One region of the Gilliamella sp. App2-1 genome, then DNA from elsewhere that is predicted to be linked to it. Evidence: riboswitches for the same ligand, from Rfam matches in the RefSeq annotation. Region 1 holds a riboswitch; the other holds the start of a gene.
What was found. Region 1 has a riboswitch for thiamine pyrophosphate ahead of thiB (thiamine ABC transporter substrate binding subunit). Riboswitches for the same ligand answer to the same signal wherever they lie in the genome.
Positions count from the first base shown of each region.

Region 2: it holds a riboswitch for thiamine pyrophosphate, as region 1 does, so the genes downstream of both, thiM (hydroxyethylthiazole kinase) here and thiB (thiamine ABC transporter substrate binding subunit) in region 1, are expected to answer to the same signal.

Region 1 covers NZ_LZGR01000012.1:48,143-57,431, reverse strand. The annotation lists gene dinB (DNA polymerase IV) at 1-375, opposite strand, end outside; gene A9G22_RS11490 (phosphoethanolamine transferase CptA) at 459-716, opposite strand; partial or broken gene A9G22_RS11695 (sulfatase-like hydrolase/transferase) at 720-1,331, opposite strand; gene A9G22_RS11475 (phosphoethanolamine transferase CptA) at 1,357-1,593, opposite strand; gene A9G22_RS11470 (phosphoethanolamine transferase CptA) at 1,623-2,033, opposite strand; gene thiQ (thiamine ABC transporter ATP-binding protein ThiQ) at 2,387-3,088, opposite strand; gene thiP (thiamine/thiamine pyrophosphate ABC transporter permease) at 3,066-4,643, opposite strand; gene thiB (thiamine ABC transporter substrate binding subunit) at 4,658-5,653, opposite strand; TPP riboswitch at 5,693-5,801, opposite strand; gene argS (arginine--tRNA ligase) at 6,401-8,134, shown strand; gene A9G22_RS01085 (putative quinol monooxygenase) at 8,205-8,495, opposite strand; gene A9G22_RS01080 (amidohydrolase family protein) at 8,927-9,289, shown strand, end outside.
Region 2 covers NZ_LZGR01000017.1:23,789-33,077, reverse strand. The annotation lists gene A9G22_RS02065 (hypothetical protein) at 1-1,264, shown strand, start outside; gene A9G22_RS02060 (hypothetical protein) at 1,775-2,710, opposite strand; gene A9G22_RS02055 (heavy-metal-associated domain-containing protein) at 2,954-3,157, shown strand; gene thiD (bifunctional hydroxymethylpyrimidine kinase/phosphomethylpyrimidine kinase) at 3,373-4,170, opposite strand; gene thiE (thiamine phosphate synthase) at 4,182-4,823, opposite strand; gene thiM (hydroxyethylthiazole kinase) at 4,836-5,621, opposite strand; TPP riboswitch at 5,676-5,777, opposite strand; gene A9G22_RS02035 (AI-2E family transporter) at 6,181-7,212, opposite strand; gene trkA (Trk system potassium transporter TrkA) at 7,500-8,861, opposite strand; gene trpS (tryptophan--tRNA ligase) at 8,971-9,289, opposite strand, start outside.

The DNA of each region.
Region 1 (9,289 bases):
ATCTTGAGCGATTAAGGTTGCCGAACCATAACAAAGCTTACAATCAGTCACATCAAGGTAAGCCTCGTCGAGTGATAATGCCTCAATAGATTCAGTATATCGCCTAAAAATTTGGTGGATCTGTTTGGACACTTCTTTGTAAACCGCATGCCTACCCGGTATAATTTTAAGATTGGGGCACAGTTTAATAGCTTGTGCCATTGACATAGCACTGTGTATACCATACTGACGAGCTAAATAATTGGCAGTCGCAACCACGCCACGCTTACGAGGATCTCCCCCTACCGCAATAGGCATATTGCGATAACGGGGATTGTCTCTCATTTCAACGGCGGCGTAAAAACAATCCATATCAACATGAATAATTTTTCGCATAGATGGTTTCACAATATTTAAAACACAACTGTATAAATATACAATATCATAACTTAAATAGTTGTGTAAACAACCAGTACTGCTTACTTAGTTAATTTATCCAAATCAATTAATCCGTTTTTATCATAAGAATCGCCAATCCAACGAGTCGATTCATGAAAATGAGGATTAACAACACTTTTTTCAGAGATATATAAGTGATAACTTAATCCAGCTAAATCAGACCAAGTATGAATCAAATCTTGTGTACTAAATTTTCGATTTACATAGGCTAGAGAGTTATTAGGATGCGTTGCCACCCACGTTGGTGATTGCCAAAGCATAAATGGCACAGTATACATAGTTTAAGTCGGTGCCTTCTCATTGCGCCCTAACACATCGTGTGGTGACGTTTGATAAACATCTTCACCATGATCTGAAAAATATAACATAAAACCATTTTCTTTACTGTTTTTGAAAATATTAAACAGTGTTGTTGTGACATAATCGTTATAACTTATTGCATTATCATAACTATTATATATATCTACATTATCGTCATCGAGAAGATATGGAATACTTGTCTTATCTTTAAAACGGTCATATTCATTACTTTTGGGATAGCGAAGCGCATATTTCATGTGTGTACCAAGCAGATGAATAACAATAAACTTTTTTCAGCGTTATCGGATAACACTTTTTTGAATGGCTCAAAAACCGATTCGTCATATTGTCTGGCACTTTGATTTCGATCGTTATTCATATAAAACTGATCATTGGTTTGTTTAGAAAACAGTCAACATAGTATTACGCTTGGTCATGGTTTGTTGATTGGTGATCCAAAACGTTTTATATCCTGCCTGTTTCATAATATGTATTAATGAAGGAGTTTTAAGGTATAAATCAGGCTGTTGCTCATCAGCAAAAGTTAACACTTGTTGTAAAATGTCGGTAGTATACGGTCTTGATGAAACCACATCGTTAAATACAACAAAATTCGCTTTATCTTTTTTTAAATTGTTCAATTTTTGGTGTAGTATTTCGACTATACCCACAAATACTCATTCTATTACGCGTTGTTGATTCGCCAATAACTAACACTAACGTTCTTGGTGCGTTACCGTTCGCATCGGTGAAATTCTCAACGGGAGGTAAAGTGTCCAAATGATTCAAGATATCTTCCATATTGCCAAGTTGAGTGCGATACGCCAAATAACTATTAATAAGTTGCCATGGCACCGTCGTTTCCATGCGTGTTAACAAGTGAGCTACAGCTTTTTCAATGGAGGATTTTTTATTGTTATACTAACAAACATAGGCATTATGGCATAAGTGGCTATTAACAGCGATGCAATCCATTTAGTGGAAATCTTAACAAAAACAGGTCTAACTTTGGTCCAAAGATAAATCACCACCAAACCATAAATAATCAGTACCGCAACTAACTTAATACTCAAATACTGCTGAACAAACTCACTTGATTCACTAAAATTTGATTCTGCTATAACAAAAAACACACTTTGTGAAAATTCTTGTCGATAAATAGTAAAATAACCGACAGAAATCAAAGAAAAAATGCCGATAATCAGCCCCAAAATAGACGCAATCTTTCGCGTACAGTGAGGAAAGATTAAAATAGGGATAAGCCAAATCAAACTATAGATAATAGAATCACGCAATCCGATTGCATTGGAATACCCAGAAAGAAAAATATACAGCTATAATGCACTAGAAAAATAAGATATCAAAAATAAGGGTTAACCAGCTAAACTTACGGCTTGCTTTTGTATTTTGCATGGATATTAATCGGTGTTGTTATTGGTAATTAAGCCCAATATACGCTAAACACATTAATAAAACCTTAATATTTAACCATTGAATTTAAAAACTAATATATCAATTGCTAACTAACAGCAAACATTTATATAAATAAAATCATAATTTGCTTACTTCACCATGAGTTTTAAAGAAATAATAGATAAACAGATTAATAGATAAAAATCTTTATGTAACGTTTAAATCTTACTTTTTATTAAAAATTAAAGCCCAACATCTTTGCAATGTGCTTATTTTCAGACTGGTTTAGTTGCGTTGGCAAGCCATTAAAAACAATCTGCCCATGATTCACCACTAAACAACGAGAAAAGTAACTGAGCGAATCATCAAGATAGTGTGAGACCATCATTAATGTCAAATCAAACTCATTACAGACTTGATCAACTAACGCTAACATCTCAAACCTTAATGCCTGATCGAGCGCTGAAAATGGCTCATCTAATAATAAAATAGGTCGGCGTTGAATTAAACAGCGAGCTAATGCAACACGTTGACGCTGTCCACCTGAAAGCTGATCGGGATAACGATCATTAAAACCAATTAAACCAACTTTAGCCAGCATATCATTTATTGTTTGCTGTTCAGATGCATTTAATTTTAAACAAGGCCTTATGCCTAAACCAATATTTTGCTCAACAGTTAAATGACCAAATAAATTATTACTTTGGAATAAAATCGACACTGGGCGTTTTCCTGGCAAAGTGTGAGTCATATTTTGATGATTAAGTAAAATTTGCCCAGAGTTTGGAAAAATAAACCCAGCAATCAAGCTTAATAATGAGCTTTTACCTGCACCACTTGGCCCAACAATAACGGCCTTTTCTTTTGCTGGGATTTTGATATCAAAATGCATTTTAAAATTATCATATTGATAATTAATTTGATTCAGTTCGATCATAATCTATTACAACCAATAAACTAAAAGATAATATTAACAATAATGCAGCCGTTACGGTGCTTTCTTGATAGTGATAATGGGATATTTGCTCATATAAATAATAAGGTAACGTAGTAACTGACTGTCCACCAAATAACGCAATAATACCAAAATCACCCAATGATAATATTGCTGAAAAAGCAAAGTTCTGGATAATTAACTTCTTTAGTGCTTTATATTCAATTAAATAAAAATGTAAAAAACCATTAATGTTAAGTGACTGACTTAAATCCCAATAGCGGGAAGTAACATCATACATTGGCGCTGCAAGATTTTTTAATATGAACGGTAATGCCATTAAACCGTTACAAAGCATCATTAAGGTGCAAACAAAGATGGGATTATAAGCATAGGGAAATAACAATAAAAACAGGCCACACGCCAGCACCATGCTTGGAATAATTAAAATCAGCGAACCAACTAACATTAACCGATTGCTCCAATTTATTTGCCGATTAATCAATAAGCGACTATTTGTATAAAGTAATAATAAAGCAAGCAACATAGCGATAATGGCTGATCCCACAGCAATTAGCAATGAAAACATAACTGCATGTTGAAAAGCCAACGTTAGAAACGACCACTGAAAAAAACAAATGCCATTTATAAGTATGGTTATGATGGGAAGTAAAATAAATAAGCCACCAATAACAATAATGACTAAACTTGACAAAACTAAGTTAAACGAAACAGGCAAACGATAATTTTGCCTAACATCGTGCGGATTAAATTTATAGTTATAATTAAATTTTTGCATCAACCTCATAAAACTAACACAAAAAACCAACTGTAAACACGCTAAAAGCACGGCTTGTATCAGATCAAAATCACGAATAGATTGATAAATAGCCACTTCAAGTGTGGTATATTTAGGCCCTCCGCCAAGTGCTAACGCAACAGCAAAGCTAGAAAAACAAAGCATAAAGATAAGCGCCGCCATAGGGAACAATTGTCGACGCAATAGAGGCCATTCCACCCATTTAAAATAACTAAAACTCGAAAAATTTAATTGTGCAGCTAGTTGTTTGTGCTCAACTGACACCCTATTTAAAGTTTGATAAAATAAGCAACAAGCATACGGAAAATTAAGAAACACATGCGCAAGTAAAATACCTTCTAATCCATAAATAGATTTCACAAATGGAAAACCCAAATAATCAAAAAAGCACGCCAATAAGCCCTGTTGCCCATAAACAGACAACAGTCCCGTTACTACCACCAGTGCAGGTAATATAAAGGTAATAGGCATAATGCGTAGCAATAACCTTTTCCCTAGAAAATCAACCATCGATAGGGCTTTGGCCATTAATATTGCTAATAAAATAGATAACAATGTCGATAGTGTTGCTTGAAATATAGTTATCCAAACAACATGCAATAAATAACTATCAAAACAGACTGTTAAATTATTAGACTTAATAGCAGCCAAGCAAAGCACAAATAGGGCTGTACCTAAGACGGTTAAGATCAAGCTTGCAGCGCTAATACCTGGCAGTAGTGTTCTTAATTTCAACATGGTACTGAATAAAACTACTTACTAATGGTGGATTTCCATTCACGTACCCACATCTTTTGATTCTGTTCAACTTGCTTGGCATCAAACTCAAGCGCTTTATTGACTGGCTTAATTTCCTGAAAAGCTTCGGGTAATGAAGTATTAACAATTGGATACATGAAATTTTTTTCAGCTAATTGACGCTGTACATCAGGAGTTAATAAATATCGCAAAAATGAACGCGCAAGTTCTGGTTGTTGACTAAATTTAGTAATTCCCACAACTTCGACTTGACGGTAATGGCCTTCATCAAAAATAGCCGCGGCATAACGATGATCATTATCATTCATAATATGCGCAACAGGTGAAGTACTATAGCTAAGCACTAAATCGGCTTCACCTTTTAAAAATAGACCATAAGCTTCGCTCCAACCTTTGGTCACTGTTACGGTATTTTTAGCTATTTTTTGCCATGCAGATGCGGTATCATCGCCGTATATCTTCTTCACCCAAAATAATAAACCTAAGCCGGGAGTGCTGGTTCTTGGGTCTTGATAAATAATTTTCCAGTTGGCTTTATTATCAACTAACTCATGCATGCTGCGTGGTGGATTACCAATTTTTTGTTGATCATAAATAAAAGCAAAATAGCCAAAATCATAAGGCATAAAATCACTATCCCACCAGTCAGTATTTAAATTATCGGGTTTACTGATTTGATGAGGAATAACAATATCCGCCTGTTTGGCTTGTTCTATAAGATTATTGTCTAACCCTAAGATTACATCGGCATTAGTTTTATCACCTTCAAGACGAATTCGATTTAAAACCGATACTCCATCCCCTAATGTAACAATCTCGAGTTGACAGCCACACTGCGCTTCAAAACCCTTTTCAATCGCCTGCCCTGGTCCCCACTCTGAAATAAAGGAATTGTAACTATAAACAGTTAAGGTAGGTTTTACGTTGGCAGCGTTTGCAATGAAAGGGATAGAAAATACCAAAGATAATAACAATTTTTTACAAAACATTTTGCCTCCAAAACAGCAATAAAAGACAAAAGGTTTGAGCAAGTACAATAACTCAAATCCCTCCGCTGGCATGATCCAGTTCAGGTTCGACGGGTTATGTTAGCCTATCTAACATTCTCAGCCCATCTAGGCACCCCGTTGAGAACACGGGTTAGTGTAGTGGTTAGTGTTAAAATTGTAAACAACGAAAAAGAATAAAGAGCCGCTATAACTAAAAAAAATTATTCAATAATTTAATTTTATTAATATTTTTATTTAAAACAAAAATCTATTGACTACTCTAAATGTGCAAAAACAAACCAAACTAACCTACCAAAACTTAACCCTACACCAGTGCTTGGTTCTGACATATCAGCTACGATTCGTTTTTGACAAACATCACTTATTTGGCGTGCTAACCTCACTCAGTTATCGGCGCATTCTGACATAGTATAACCACTACAATAACCTTTGCTGCCACAAAAAATTAGTACATTTTTCCATAAAAAATTCAGAAAACACATTGATTTAATTAAAGTTTTTTACGTTAATGTTTTTGGGTGAAATCAAACATTTATAAGATGGTGAGGCGTTTTGACTTCTAACTAAAACTTGGCATTTTGTCAAAACGTTTCAAGTAGTGTATCGATTATACTTAATTTTTTATATTTTTTTAATAAAAAATCCGCCCTCTTATTACGATCAGTGACAATTCGTCACTTTGCCGGTATTATATTGGGCATTTTATTATAATCGGTTAGGTTTAGTGTGAATATTCAACAATTATTAACGCAACGTGTTTCGCAAGCCATGATTATGGCGGGTGCTGATAAAAACTGTGACGCTTTAATTAAGCAATCAAACAAAGCACAATTTGGTGATTACCAAGCCAATGGCATTATGGCTGTTGCCAAAAAACTAGGTATGCCACCTCGAGAACTTGCCCAAGCTGTTTTGCAACATTTAGATATCGATGATATCGCCGAAAAAGTGGAAATTGCCGGCCCAGGCTTTATCAATATCTTTTTAAAAAATAGCTGGATTGCTGAGCAAAATGAAATTGCTTTAAACAGCGATAAACTTAATATCACTTTGCCCGCGAAACCACAAACCATTGTGGTTGATTATTCAGCGCCTAATGTCGCCAAAGAGATGCATGTCGGGCACTTGCGTTCAACCATTATTGGTGATGCTAGCGTTCGCGTTTTATCGTTTTTAGGTCATAATGTTATTCGTGCTAATCATGTTGGTGATTGGGGAACGCAATTTGGAATGTTAATTGCGTATCTTGAAAAGATGCAAAATGAACATGCCAATGATATGGATCTTTCAGATTTAGAGTCATTCTATCGCGCCGCTAAAAAACATTATGACGAAGACGAAATTTTTGCCGAAAAAGCTCGTAATTATGTAGTGAAATTACAAGGTGGCGATGAATATTGTCGCGATATGTGGCGTAAGCTAGTTGATATTACCATGACGCAAAATATTGCCACTTATAAACGTTTAAATGTCACCTTAACCGTTGAAGACACCATGGGCGAAAGCATCTATAACAGTATGCTACCGGGTATCGTTGCCGATTTAAAACAGAAAGGACTTGCCGTTGAAAGCGAAGGCGCGATTGTTGTGTTTTTAGATGAGTATAAAAACAAAGAAGGCGAACCGATGGGGGTTATCATCCAAAAACGGGATGGTGGCTATCTTTATGCCACAACCGATATTGCTTGTGCTAAATACCGTTACGAAACATTACATGCCGATCGTATTCTTTATTATACTGATTCCCGCCAACATCAACATTTAGAACAAGTTTGGGCTATTGTTCATAAAGCCAAGTATGTGCCAGAATCATTAAAACTTGAGCACCATATGTTTGGTATGATGCTAGGTAAAGACGGTAAACCATTTAAAACACGTTCTGGCGATACCGTTAAATTAAATGATTTGCTCGATGAAGCTTGTGAACGTGCGACAACATTAATTCGTAGCAAAAATCCTGACTTAACTGAAAGCGAGCTTGCCGAAATCGTCGATGCAGTGGCTATTGGTGCAGTTAAATATGCCGATCTTTCTAAAAATCGTACCACCGATTATGTTTTTGATTGGGATAATATGTTGTCATTTGAAGGCAATACCGCACCTTATTTACAATATGCTTATACCCGAGTGTTATCGATATTTAAAAAATCGAATATTACCGAAGCGAGCTTAACAGGTAATATTCGTTTAGAAACCGATAAAGAGCGTGCCTTAGCAACACGTTTAATTCAATTTGACGATACAATTTCAACCGTAGCAAGGGACGGTACGCCGCATGTACTTTGTGCTTATCTTTATGAAATTGCGACGCTATTTTCAAGTTTTTATGAGAACTGCCCTATTTTAACGGCCGACAGCGAGAGCTTAAAACAAAGTCGCTTGAAATTGGCTTGTTTAACAGCAAAAACACTGAAAATTGGTCTTGATATGTTAGGTATTAAGACAGTTGATAAAATGTAAGTAAATTGCCACCGATGTGAATGCATGGGTGGCAGTTTTGCTAATATACTTAATATTTTGTACTTTTAAGTTACATGATTTGTTTAACTATATTAATCTCTAATCCATCAACATAATCTTTAGCAAAGTTGGCAAATTCGACAAAATGAGGCGTTGCATTGTGAAAATCAATCGCCTGCTGCGAAGCCCATGTTTCGATCACAATAAAGATATTGGGGTTATCAATACTTTGATTAAGTTCATAGCGCACACAACCTGTTTCGGCCCTGCTACCTGTGACTAATCGTTTCAATATCGATTGAAATGCATCATAAAATTCTGGTTTAACGGCGATTGTGGCAACGATATTTAATTGGCTCATGTTAACTGCCCTATATTTCAGAATAATTGATTAGCACAGTATACGCTTGGTATCACGAATAATCTCATTTTTGTGACGTTCAATTATTATGATTAAATAATAAGTTATCATTTAATTTTTTATTTTATGGGTAATTTGTATTTATTGAACGCTTTTTTTTTGCAGTAGAAAATCTAAAAAATAATACTTTAACCATTTCATTTATTTATATATTTTATCAATTATAGTCCTTGCTATTAAAAATATTTTGGTTAGAATTTCTGCAATTTTTAATCGATAAGGTATAAGCGCAATGAACACTTGTAAATCAATAATCTTAACCAATAAAATTATTGATAAGACTTTTATCCTCCTTTTTGGGGGATTTTTTTTGCCTATTGCGCTCGATTTTATCCACTTTATTTAAAATGATTGCATTGTAGAGGCACATTATGATTGAACATAAAAACATGTTGTTAACCACAAGAGACCAAAGTTTAAAAGCCTATTTAATGAATAAAATTAAACAAAATGGCGGATGGGTTAATGCTCATATGCATGCCGATCGTGCTTTTACTATTTCGGTTGATAGTTTTGATGTCTATCAAAAACAGACCTTAATTGAAAAATGGGATACATTAGATAAAGTCAAAGCATCAATGAGCGAAGATGATTACTATCGCCATTTTAGTATGGCGGTTGAGCGGATGATTGAGCAAGGGGTGAGTGCAATGGGATCGTTTGTTGATATTGACCCTATCGCGCAAGAGCGAGCCATTAAAGGGGCGTTAAGAGCACGCGAAACCTATAAAAAT
Region 2 (9,289 bases), on a different contig from region 1:
AACGAAAATTAGCACAACGAAAGGTTTGTTAGGTATCACGTTATCGGATGGAACTAGAATCACACCATCAAACAATACTTCATCATCGACAAATCCGATTGAGTTACCACAAATCGATGAAACTTTTGCAGATATTGACACGTTGGTACCTACATCAAAGAATTTTATCGACTTAAATTCGCTCGTAAGCGACCCTTATAACCATTGGGGAGATGATGATGATGATGGACAAGAGGAAAATGGGGTAAAAGCACAAGGTTATTTGTATGTTTACATCACAGATAAAAACAACAAAACCGTTAATCGTAGTGATGAATTAACTCTATGTAATGCCCCTTATAAGATGGTGTTAATAAGTTCAGAAGGCAGTTTAAAAACGCAGTACGGCTTACCTAACAGTATTTCTTTCAGCAGCGATCGAGAAACGTATTACATCACCCCAAAATCATCTCCTGTAATTTGCTATGCTAAACCGTCTTTGAAATATGGTGGTGGTAGTGGTAATAATATCTACTTCGCCGGTCCTACTAACATATGGAGCTCAACCAAGGGTTTTATTCCTCAATCTACTACACCGACATCATACGATCGCAATTTCCCAACTACGGGTGCTCATAATTTATACTTTGATTTAGACATAGTAGGATCAGATGCATTGACTTGGGCACCAGTTACCCATGAGGGTATAACTGCATCTATGACGCCGGATTCAACGGGTAAAACTGTTCGGGTCACCCTGACTGGTCCAGAGGCAAAAGACCAATGGAACAATGATAATCCTAATCGAATTACTAAGCCAATCTTACCTCAGACATTCGAGTTAGTAGGAAGAGATAGTAGTGGTAATGTGATAGTAAAATATGGATTTACGTTACAGAAGTGGTTCGCCGGCCGAGGTGACAATGAAAATTTATTATCTAATCAAGCAGCATGGTGTCGCAGTTTAGGTTATCGTCTTGTACAAGTAAAAGACATTACCAACTCAAATTGTAATGGTGGTGGGGCAACTGACCGTTGTCGAGGAGCCGTTGGTGCTACACCGATATCAAATGGCAACCATTATCAGCGTTATATTGGAGCAGGATTTTTTGCCGAGTGGGGCATATTGAGTAATTACTCCGATGCAAACTTTTTCTCCAACAGCTACTACTGGACGAGCGATGTAGCTGGAGTCGGCTACCAGTTCTTTGTCCGCTCGAACGACGGCTCCGTGAGCAACAGCTATAATGGTAACACATCTAGAGGGCTTTGCGTCACTCCTTAGTTTTTAGTTTTAGTTCTTAATTTTGGGGGTGTGGGCGAGATTATATGACAAATTAAGGAGAAGTTACCAAAGAAATTAGCCCCTGCGTAAGGAGGGGCTATGAGCTGATCACTTTGCTATTAATTTGCTATTAAATAGCAAAAACACTTTCCCCAAAAAAATGTCAAAATCAATAAGTAATAAAAACTTAATTTTTATACTCAAGCATATAGCTACCTGAAAATTTTTAATAAGGTTTTTTAAGGATTATCACCAATTTCTATTGTGTGGAGCGTTATCGCAATTATTATTTTTAACTAAGCTCAACATTTTCAAAATTAACCAATAATTATAGCAACGATAAAATCACCTCAAAATTAGTAATAACTGATTTAAGTTTTATGATAAAAATCTTCTTTATAGATGTAGATTAGATTTAAGGAATAAAACTATTTTAAATAATTTTATTCCTTTGCAGATAGATAGTTTAACAAACTCTTTTTTAATCTTTTGTAAATGACTATGGCAAGATTATTTGATCACATAAAAGTTGACGTCGCGAGCATTTCGGAGAGCATCCAGAAATTGTCCTAATGTTTTATGGTAACTTTGATCTGGGTCATTGTCTTTAGTACATTTCTTTTCAGAAGCGTAACTTTGGATAATTGCATCATCTGTTCCTATCTTCTTAAATGATTTTTCAAAAGCATCTCCTTTTAATGTAATAAGCTGATTCCAATCATTTAAAAGGTTCTTCATATATTGGCGACCTTCCTCACATTTTATGTTATCTACATCAATATTTGGAATAACATATTGGACTATATCTATGAACTTTTTAGGATGATAAGGGAAGCTAATTTCTTCTTGCACTCCATCTTGTTTTAAATGCTCAATAAAATCACTTTCTCGGTATAATTTTTTAAATCGTTCGTAATAAGATTGATGTTTCTTTAAATTTAGATCTTGTGTTATTTCTTCAGGGAAAGATTGATCAAAAGAGTAACTCCAATGATAATTGCTCCTTTCAATAAATACATCATTGACTATTTTTACAGGGAGCTCTATTTCTGATTCTTCTCCGTTAATCATTGCAGGAATACGATTAAGCTCTTTTTCTAACACTTTATTGTATTCATTTTCATCCATATTAGAGGTTGCATATATAATAGTGTATAGCAAATAATTGCTTTGTGTTGGGTTAATAAAACCTGAATCACTAAATTTAGCAGGCTTTACAATAAAATTGAGAGAATCATTATTATACGACATAGTGTGTTTGCCATATGAAAACGTATAATTAACGCCTGATTTTGCTGGGATGGTTAACTCATCACCATCAATGATTACTTTTATTTCATTAGCTGTTGGATTGTCAATCCAACGTTCGATAGAACTAGACTCCGAACAGCCAACAAGGGTTAAGCTACAAGTTAGCAACACAATATATTTTATTTTCTTGTTCATGATAATTTATTATAAGTATAAAAAAAGATGTAAATATTATCATTTTTTTGAAAAAAATATATAAAATTAATGCATAATTTATGTAAATTTTAATTAAGACTATTAAATTGAAATGAATAGTTAAACTTAATGATATAAGTGATTAAACAATGATTTGACTTAGATAAAATAGGTTATAACTCAGCCCTTTTATTTTTTGATTTATTAAAGATGACATTAATATTGATGATAAAGAGGTTTTTTATGAAATTAATAGTAGATAATATAAGTTGTCAACATTGTGTTAAAACGATAACTAAAGCAATCAATGATATTGATCCAAAGGCAAAAGTGACAGTTGATATAGCTAAGCACGAGGTTGATATCGAAAATAGCACTATTTCTCAAGAAGCCGTTATTACGGCGATTGCTGAAGCTGGCTTCCAGTTCGTTGGTGTTTCTTATTAAGTTAAGTGGTTTTTGATAAGATTTTTTGCATTTATCTCTGAAAAGTACTGTGTCGACAAACATTCTGTTTGTCGATTTCACTTTATTTGGTTATCGGTTTTCCAAAGAATAACTTTAAACTCTATAAGAGTTAATTAAAAATTTGATAAAATCAATTTGTTTATGGATATTTTTTAGCTAAATTGTGTGATAAAACATTGATCACTGCTGACTTATTACCACCAGTGATAAAAATGGTGTGTAGGGCCATCACCTTTGCCAATAGTTAAATCATCGGCATGGCTAATGGCACCTTGCAAATAGTTTTTAGCCTGTTTTATGGCCTCTTCTAAGTTGTTATATTTGGGTACTAATGCTGAAATTGCGGCAGAAAGTGTGCAGCCCGTTCCGTGGGTATTTTTAGTTTGAATTCGCGGAAAGGTCATTCTTATGATGCTATCTTGAGTTATCAAATAATCTGGACTTTCATGGCTTAGCAAGTGCCCGCCTTTCATTAAGACCGCTTTGCAACCTAGTTTAAGTAATTCACACCCTTGTTTTTGCATATCATCTTCGGTTTTTGCTTCATCACAATCAAGTAGCGCGGCGGCTTCTGGTAGATTGGGAGTGATGATGGTTGCTAGGGGGAGTAAAAGTTCACGAATGGCTGTGATGGCGTCAGGTTTTAGGAGCGAATATCCCCCTTTGGCGACCATGACGGTGTCTAAGATGATGATCGGGATTGGGTTGCTTTTTAGCAGATGGTGGACGGTTGTGACTATCTCTTTATTCATGAGCATTCCTATTTTTACGCTATCAATTTGAATATCTTGATAAAGCGTATTAAATTGGGCTTCAATAAATTCGGGCGGGATCGCTAATACCGCATCAACTCCTTGTGTACTTTGTGCCGTTAGGGCGGTAATAACTGACATACCATATGCACCAAGTGCAGAAAAGGTTTTTAAATCGGCTTGAATACCTGCTCCACCGCTAGGATCAGATCCAGCAATGGTTAATGTAATTGTTGTCATGATAGTATTTCCTATTTAGCTTGCTTGATTTTGTTAATAAGCGATAACGTTGCTTGTTGAATATCTTTTTTGCCACAAATAGCCGAAACCACTGCAACACCGTCAATGCCTGTTTGGATAATATTAGTTACATTGTTTTCATCAATACCACCAATGGCAACAGCAGGGCGCTGCTTTAGTTCTACTAACTTGGTTAACTGTTCGGTTCCCAGTGCTACTGTTACATCTTTTTTGGTTGTGGTTGGAAAGATAGGACCAATACCAATATAATCAACCAGCTGCCAAGGCGTGGTATCAAGTTGTTGGCGATTGGATACTGAAAACCCTAACCATTTATCTTTGCCAATGAGTTGGCGAGTGACATCGGCAGGTAAATCACTTTGTCCAATATGTACGCCATCGGCATTAATTGCTAAAGCAATATCCACGTGATCATTTATAAATAGCGGGACAGGTGTATCACTTAGCGTTTCTTTCAATGCTAATGCTGCTTGATACCAATCTTTACCTGCCAGTTCTTTTTCTGATCTTAACTGTATAGCAGTTACGCCATTTTTGACAGCAATTTTAGTTGTATTGACCATACCACTAATACCACCGCAAAGTAGTGGTTCGAGCACTAAATAAAGGGTTAAATCCAATTGTTTTTTCATTTGATACCCTTATTAAAGCGAGGAGTTAAATAGCGAGAGTTGATCTAATAGAGATACCATAAAGGTGCCTAATCCTTGCTGTTTATTGGCAAGTTCAGCGGCCTTTTTCATCATAAAACATGCTGAGGCAGTAGCGAATAAAGGGTCAGGTGAATTGGCTATAAAGGCTGCTACCATGGCGGATAACGAACATCCCGTTCCCGTCACTTTAGTTAAAGCAATATCGCCTCCTGTTATGCTATATACATTGTTACCGTTAGTGATATAGTCGATATCACCTGTCATTGCAACAATTGTTTGATATTTTTGCGCAAGCTCTTGGGCGGCGTTTAAAGCTGATTGGGTTGAGTCTTGACCGTCAGGTCCTTTTGCCGATGAGTTTTGACCATTTAGCGCTAATATTTCTGAGGCATTACCACGAATTACTGTTGGTTTTAATGATAATAATTGATATGCAATTTCAGTACGGTAATTAAGTGCAGGTCCTACAGCGACAGGATCGAGTACCCATGGGGTTTGTGTTTGCTGAGCTTTAGCTGCTGCTAATAACATACTTGAGGCTATGCTGCTGTGAATGGTGCCAATATTAATCAGTAAACTATCGGCAATGGTAACAAATGCCGCAACTTCTTGCTCGGCAATCACCATTGCGGGTGATGCACCAATAGCAAGTAGTACATTGGCGGTAAAATTTTGGACTACATCATTAGTTATGCAATGCACGAGTGGGCGTTGTTGTTTAATGTGATGGATAAAAGCGATTGCTTGCGTGGTGTGAAATGATTTGACTGCTGGCATATTTCTTCCCTCCTTATATTTTATATACGTTAGGAAGAATTGGCCAATTTAGTGACTTTATAGCTTAGACTTCCCTACGCTGGCATAATCCAGATCAGGTTCAACGGGTAAAATCTCAGTTTTTTGTTTAAACAAAAAACACCCCGAGTCAAAATTGTGTAGTTATTATGAACTGACTATCGGTTTTTAACAAGTTATTGTAATAATCTTTCAATACTCGTAATTGCCATTCTATCTGGCAAGAAGAGAATTAGATGATCATGGTCTTCTATCGTTAAATTAGTATTAACGATAATCGTATCTTCGCTATTCGCTACAACCTGAAAAGCCTGTAGGTAGTTTTAAGCCATGCATATTTTCTCCACAGAGTATTGAGGTACCATTATTTCCTGCATTACACCATTTAAAGAACAATTAACGAATTCATTATAGATACCAGCAAAAATAAACTTGGTACAGGCATTTTTAGCTTTAGTGACATAAGAAACAATATTTCCAATTTAAATATTTATTCAAACAAATCATTATTGATTTTTGCCAATTTTTATTATTATTAACTTTAAATGATTCGTAGTTCTTTTAATGATAATTTAATAAATGCATAAAAAATAGGCGCAAAAATTAAACCAATGACACCAAAAAGGGTCTCTAAAAATAGCATCGAAATTAACAATTCACAGATACCAGCATGAATTTTTGTCCCGACTATTTTTGCATTAAGTACATATTCCATTTTATGAATTAAGATTAAATAAACAATAATCACCATTGCGACGGTAAATGATACGGTAAATGCAACAAAAAAGATTAATCCATTAACAATCAAATTTCCAATAATTGGAATAAGACCAAAAACAAATGTGGCTAACACTAAACTTTTACTAAACGGTAAATGAATGCCAAATACAGGCAAAATAATAAATAGCAAAATGGCAGTCATGATAGTATTAAATAATGCAATCACAACTTGGGACATCGCTACATATTGGAATACCACCACTAATCGATTTAAACTGGTTTTTAAGGCTTTAGTTAATGCTCTTTGTGTCATTTGATTATTATTGCTACTACGTTGATTTTCTTTATAGCCTAAGATTAATCCAATAATCATTCCCACAATTAATATGACTAAATCATGAAATACTTTTTTGATGATAGATTGTAGATAAAAGACGTGATCTTTAAGGTAAATCATTATAGTTGATTTCACTTCGTCTAAATCATCAGGTAAATAATGGGTCACGCTTGACGGCAGACTGTTTACTACATTGTTTACTACTAATTTCATATTTGTTAATGTTTCGGTAGGGTGCTTGGCCATATCAACAAACCAAGCAAATAAATACCAAAAACCACCAATAAAAATACTCATAATCAGTGTTGTGAGTACTAGTACCGAAACTAATTTTGATTGATGGCTAAAACGTATCATTTTTCGTGATAAAAACTCATCTAATTTTTGAGTTAATGTATAGGTTAATAAACCGGCAATTACTGCTGGCATTAAATGAACTTGCATTAAAATAATGAAAAAAACGGAAAATAGCGTGAGGCAAAATAGACCTAATTTTTGATTATTATTGAGTAACATGGTAACTAATTCCTTTCAATAAATAAGCCATTAAAGTCAAATAAAATTTTGCAGCTTAAGCTCTGTGCTTAAAGCCCACTTTAAGGCAAACTTTGTTTAAAATCTAAATTTTTTTAAATGATTATGTATATCGAACTAATCTTATGTAGTTGCAGGTTTTCTAAAGTTTAAATTCAAACTCCAGAAAACAGACGTAAAAGTCTCAATAAAAATTAATAATCCTCCTGACAGTTTTTATATTAAATTTGTGGGAACGTGTTTTTATTTACATTATATTTTTTAAAAAACTATTGTAATAATCTTTCAATCTCTGTAATTGCTTTTCTATCTGGCAAAAAGATGATTAGATGATCATTGTCTTCTATTGTTAAATCAGTATTAACGATAATCACATCTTCGCCTCGCACTACAGCTCCAATAGTTGCGCCTGAAGGTAATTTTAAACCATTAATATTTTTGCCAACGAGTCGTGATGTTTCATTATTCCCATTGGCAGCAATTTCGACAATCTCGGATTCACCTTGTCTTAATGAAACGACTTTAACAACGCCCGTTTGCCTTACATGGCTTAACAGTTCTGAAATTGTGGCGTGTTGTGGTGAAATTGCAATATCAATCACACTGTCATTAATCAATTCAAGGTAGGCTTGGCGTTGAATCAACACAATCACTTTTTTTGCTCCCATCCTTTTTGCAAGCATAGAAGACATGATATTGGATTCATCATCATTGGTGACAGCAATAAACAGATCAGTAAGTTCAACTTGCTCTTGTGAGAGTAATTCTTGATCCGATGATTCGCCATGCAGAACCGTTGTATTAATAAGTTGCTCAGCAATTAATTCGGCACGTTCGGCATTGCGTTCGATTAATTTAACTTGATAATCGTTTTCTAAACGCTTTGCTAAAGTGACAGCTACACCACCACCGCCGCTAATAATGATTCGTTTATAGGGCTTTTCTAAACGTTGTAGCTCACTAGTCACCGCTTTAATATTAACCGGCGGTGTAATGAAATAAACCATATCTCCTGCTTCAATAAGGGTTGACCCTAGCGGACGTATAAAGCGATTTTTACGATAAATTGCGACAACCCGAGCTTCAACATGAGGTAAGTGTTCTTTAAGTCCAGATAGTTCACTCCCAACTAAAGCACCGCCGTAATAGGCCGTCACAGCAACCAAACAGACGCGATTGTCATAAAAAGATGCAAATTGTAACGAACCAGGATATTGGACTAATTGACTAATATGATTAGTGATAAGGTTTTCTGGGGCAATAATATGATCGATATTAATACAATCTTTATTAAAAAAGGGATAATTTTCGTCATTGTATTCAGGAGCTCTAATGCGTGCGACTTTTTGTGGAATGTTAAACATGACATGCCCAATTTGGCAGGCCATCATGTTGACTTCGTCAGAGTTAGTTACCGCGACAAGCATATCGGCCGATTCGGCACCTGCACTTTCTAAAACCTGAGGATAGGATGATTTTCCACAAATCACCTGTAAATCAAAACGTTCTTGTAGTGATTGTAATTTATTATAATTTTCATCAACTACGGTGACATCGTTTTGTTTTTCGGTAACGAGATATTCAGCAAGTGCACTACCGGTTTGCCCTGCACCAAGAATAATAATCTTCATAACTAACCCGTATAGTTAAATGGCTTTAATCGTTGCCAATTTATTTAGTCTATTAAAGCCATTGCATACTGTTTTATTTTTGAGTCACAATCAATTATTGATTTGGCAATTATACAAAACCGATTGCATCATAGACTTTTTTCAAAGTTGGTTCGGCTTTTGAATACGCTTTTTCTGCGCCTTCTTGCATGATGGCAAATAGATAACTTTCGTCATCTCGGTACTGATGATACTTGGCTTGCAAAGTGGTCAGCATATCGATGACTTGCGCTGCTACTTCAGTTTTGAGATGACCATACATTTTGCCTTCAAACTCTTTTTCAAGCTCAGTAATGGGTTTACCTGTCACGCCAGTCAAAATATCAAGTAGGTTTGAAACGCCTGCTTTATTTTTAAGATCATAACGTACCACTGGAGGCTCATCAGAA